2 regions of the Pseudocolwellia sp. G5-9 genome follow, and region 2 is predicted to be linked to the other one. Evidence: predicted binding sites of a transcription regulator. Region 2 holds the regulator's gene; the other holds the start of a gene.

Region 1 (2,207 bases), 1.3 Mb from region 2:
TAGTCAAAAAAACCTTAAGTCCAGCAGAGCGGCAACTTAGGGCTGCTGTTATTGATGCTATGACCACAAATGAAACCTTATGGTTTCGTGATGAATATCCCTTTGAATTGCTCAAAGCTAAAATACTACCCGATCTTGCTGAGCGTAATTCATCACTCAAAATATGGTCCGCTGCCAGCTCTTCAGGCCAAGAACCCTATTCAATTGCTATGGCAATACAAGAATTTCAACAATTGAACAGTAAAGCATTCCCCTTAGGTGTACAAATTACGGGTACCGATATTTCCACAACCATGTTAGACCATTGCAAACACGGACATTACGATAGTTTGGCATTATCGAGAGGATTATCAGCCGAACGAAAAAGAAGATTTTTCGAAGCAAGCGATAATGGCATGTGGAAAGTAAAAGATTCTGTTAAAAAAATGGTAAATTTCAGACAACTTAATCTGCTTAATAGCTATAGTTTAATGGGAAGATTTGATTTGGTTTTTTGCCGTAATGTACTCATTTATTTCTCACCAGAAATAAAAACAAAAATTCTATCTCAAATACACGGTACTCTTACCCCTAAAAGTTATTTATTTTTAGGGGCTTCAGAGTCATTATCTGGACTCAGTCAAGATTTTAATATGATACGTTGCAACCCTGGCATTGTTTATCAAAAGCAATAACCCCTTGTAGAACAAGTATATTTCATCATCCTTTCCCCTCCCCATAATATTGACACTTTTGCTTGGCATAATACTTGAATATGTCATTTTAATTACAAAAAAGGTGATGTTATGGCTATTAGTTTTGATAAAGCATTCGGTTTGCACCCCCAAAGTTTAGAACTGCGTTCTAAACAAGCTGAAGTTATTGCAGGTAATATTGCTAATGCAGATACGCCTGGTTATAAAGCCAAAGGGATGGATTTCCAAAAGATGCTTTCCCAAGCAGCTCAAAAACAACAAACCGGTATGACGCGTACTCACGAAAAACACCTAGATGTGAGAATAGAAACAAATAACGGTCTTGAATTTCGTATTCCAAATCAACCAGATACAGGTGATGGCAACACTGTAGATGTACAAGTGGAACGAAACTTGTATTTAGATAATTCAATGCATTATCAAGCTAGCTTACAATTCCTTACTGGAAAAATTCAAGGCTTGAAAAAAGCAATTACTGGAGGGCAATAATAATGAGCCTATTTAACGTCTTTAACATAAGTGCCACGGGCATGAGCGCACAATCAGTACGCTTAAATACTACAGCAAGTAACATTGCTAACGCTGATAGTGTAAGTAGTAGTATTGACGAAACGTATAGAGCCAGACATCCAGTTTTTGCCGCAGAGATGCAAAAAGCTGCCGCAGGACAAGAAAACTCTGTTGGTGTTCAAGTATTAGGTGTAGTTGAAAGTAATAAACCTTTAAACATTGAATACTCTCCAGATCATCCAATGGCAGATAAAGAAGGCTATATATATAAGCCCAATGTTAACGTAATAGAAGAAATGACCAATATGATTTCAGCGTCGCGTTCATATCAAACTAATGTGCAATTAGCTGAATCAGCTAAAAACATGTTGAATAAAACGTTGTTGTTAGGTCAGCGCTAATTACTGATTAGGAGTAAGAAATGGAAACTGTTAGTGGTGGTACAGCATTAGATTCTTTACGCTGGCAACAAGAAGACATAAAAACTGCCGATGAAAATAACAATGGCATGTTAACACAAGAAGACTTTTTTTCTTTACTTACTGCTGAGTTAGCACATCAAGACCCAACTAAGCCAACAGATAATAATGAGATGATTTCTCAAATGACGGCGTTCTCTACTACAGATGGCGTAGCTCAATTAAACGAAAGTTTTACCTCGTTTGCAGCTTCTATGTCATCAAGTCAAGCATTACAGGCTTCATCTCTTGTTGGACGAAGCGTATTAGTCGACGACAATACTTTCGGGATGAGTGAAGGCGATACCGTTAATGGTAAAATAATAACGGATCAAGATGCTAGTAACGTCAATATCTATGTTGAAAACACAGCAGGTGAAATTATTCAAACGGTAGCTGTAGGCAATATGACCGCTGGTGAAGCAAGTTTTACTTGGAACGGACTTGATGGCAATGGAGATCCAGCTCCAACAGGCGCATATCGTTTTAGAGTAGCAGGCTTAGTCGACGGTCAAGCATCAGAACTTCAAGCAATGAGCTATCG
Region 2 (2,207 bases):
AACATTATTGATCTGATCAAAATGACGTTCTAATTTTGAAAATTTCGTATTAACGTATTCGCGTAAAGAGTTTGTGATTTCTACATGATGACCAGTTAAATTGATTTGCATAAGTTAAACCCTCTTTTAGTGATATTTGAAAAATTAAATTAAACTTTTTCGTTGGTTTGATGGTGGAATGGACAACGATTCTCTATATTTTGCTACGGTTCGACGAGCCACTTGTATACCTTGCTCGGCGAGTATTTCTGCCATTTTATTATCACTTAATGGTTTGGCAGGAATTTCTGCGGCGACAAGTTTTTTGATAAGCTCTCTGATTGCTGTTGAGGAGCAATCGCCACCATTTTCGGTACTAACATGGCTGGAGAAGAAGTATTTAAGTTCAAATATACCTCTTGGTGTATGCATATATTTTTGTGTTGTTACACGTGAAATAGTAGATTCATGCATTTCAACGGCTTCGGCTATATCGTTTAAAACCATAGGTCGCATAGATTCAGGGCCATGCTCAAAAAAGCCTTGCTGGCGCTGAACAATACAATTAGACACTTTTAATAGTGTATCGTTTGTTGACTTCATGGTACGTGTCATTGCTGCATATTGTTGGTTAACAGACAACTTAGGCGCGGTATCTGGATTTAACTCAACAACCCAACGACCATTTTTCTTTTCAACGGATACGTCAGGAATAACATATTGATCGTCACTTTTAACTACGCTGTCACCAGGACGAGGATCTAATGATTGAATTAAGCGAAGGACTTCACGTAATTGATCTTCTTTTAAGCGTGTTTTACGCATTAACTGACGATAATCTCTACTACCTAGTAGATCGATATAATCTTTAACAACTTGCTTGGCTTCTTTTAACCAAGGCGTTGTTAGTTCAAATTGATTCAGTTGAATCAATAAACAATCAGAGACTGAACGAGCCCCTACACCTACAGGATCAAATACGTTAATTCTTTTTAGTACTGCTTGTATTTCATCGAGTTCAACACCTTCAATGCCAACACAGTCTAAAATATCTTCACAGGAAACGGTTAAATATCCAGATTCATCTATGGCTTCAATAATCGCTATTGCAATGGTTTTGTCTGTGTCACTAAAAGGTGTTAATTCCATTTGCCATAAAAGGTGATCTTGCAGCGAGTCTTTAGTTTCGCCTTGGTAGGTATAATCTTCAGAAGGAGAGCTAATGCTACCTGTGTTTGATACGCCAGCACTGTAGCTTTCGTCCCACGTAGTATCCATGTTTAACTCTTCAGGAATATCTGTGTTTCCCATGGCTTCTGTGGTTGTCATTTCATCTATAGTTGGGGAAGAGTCTTCAGTGCCGTCTGTTTTTTTTGAATCTATTTCTTTTGTCGCATTTGCGGAAAATGCATCTTCTAAATTATTGACTGATTCATCTTGGGTATTAGAAGGACTTTCATCAACTTCTAGCAAAGGATTACTCTCCAATGCCTCTTGAATTTCTTGTTGTAAATCCAACGTAGAGAGTTGCAACAGCTTGATGGCTTGTTGTAACTGCGGTGTCATCGTTAGATGTTGTCCGATACGGAGTTGTAAAGAAGGGCGCATCTACGTATTTTTTATCCTATTCATTAATAATACAAAACGATAAAACAATATAAATATTGTTGACTGCTTATAGATAACTATAGCGTAAATTGTTCACCAAGGTATACATCTCTTACATGCTGATTGGAAAGTATTTCTTCAGAGGTCCCTTCAGCGATCAGTTCACCATGACTTACAATATACGCATGCTCGCAAACATCGAGTGTTTCTCGAACATTATGGTCTGTAATTAATATACCTATACCACGTTGCTTTAAGTGAATAATAATTTTTTTTATGTCGCCAACAGAAATAGGATCTACGCCGGCAAACGGTTCATCTAATAATATAAATTTTGGGTCTGCGGCAAGTGCTCTGGCTATTTCGACTCTGCGGCGTTCACCACCAGATAAGCTCATACCTAAATTATCTTTAATATGACCAATATTAAATTCTTCCAATAAGTGCTCTAATCTTTCTTCTCGTTCGATTTCATTAAGGCCTTTTTGAGTTTGTAAGATGGCCATAATGTTATCGTATACACTTAGCTTTCTAAAAATTGAAGCTTCTTGTGGCAGATATCCAATACCTTTTCTAGCGCGTTCGTGCATAGGTAATAAGGTGACGTCTTCATCGTTAAG

What was found. Region 2 encodes sigma-54, which starts transcription at its own class of promoters, with help from an activator protein. Its sites were predicted from a motif close to GTTGGCACGNNNNTNGNNT; they were not measured.
Region 1: flgB (flagellar basal body rod protein FlgB) is a predicted target of sigma-54. The motif match lies at 736-754, and genes of this name have one in related genera.

The regions. Positions count from the first base shown of each region.
Region 1 covers NZ_CM147893.1:4,010,610-4,012,816, reverse strand. Annotated here, with positions in the region: gene AC0L5Q_RS17365 (CheR family methyltransferase) at 1-674, shown strand, start outside; gene flgB (flagellar basal body rod protein FlgB) at 786-1,184, shown strand; gene flgC (flagellar basal body rod protein FlgC) at 1,187-1,606, shown strand; gene AC0L5Q_RS17350 (flagellar hook assembly protein FlgD) at 1,627-2,207, shown strand, end outside.
Region 2 covers NZ_CM147893.1:2,750,157-2,752,363, reverse strand. Annotated here, with positions in the region: gene hpf (ribosome hibernation promoting factor) at 1-111, opposite strand, end outside; gene rpoN (RNA polymerase factor sigma-54) at 145-1,587, opposite strand; gene lptB (LPS export ABC transporter ATP-binding protein) at 1,665-2,207, opposite strand, start outside.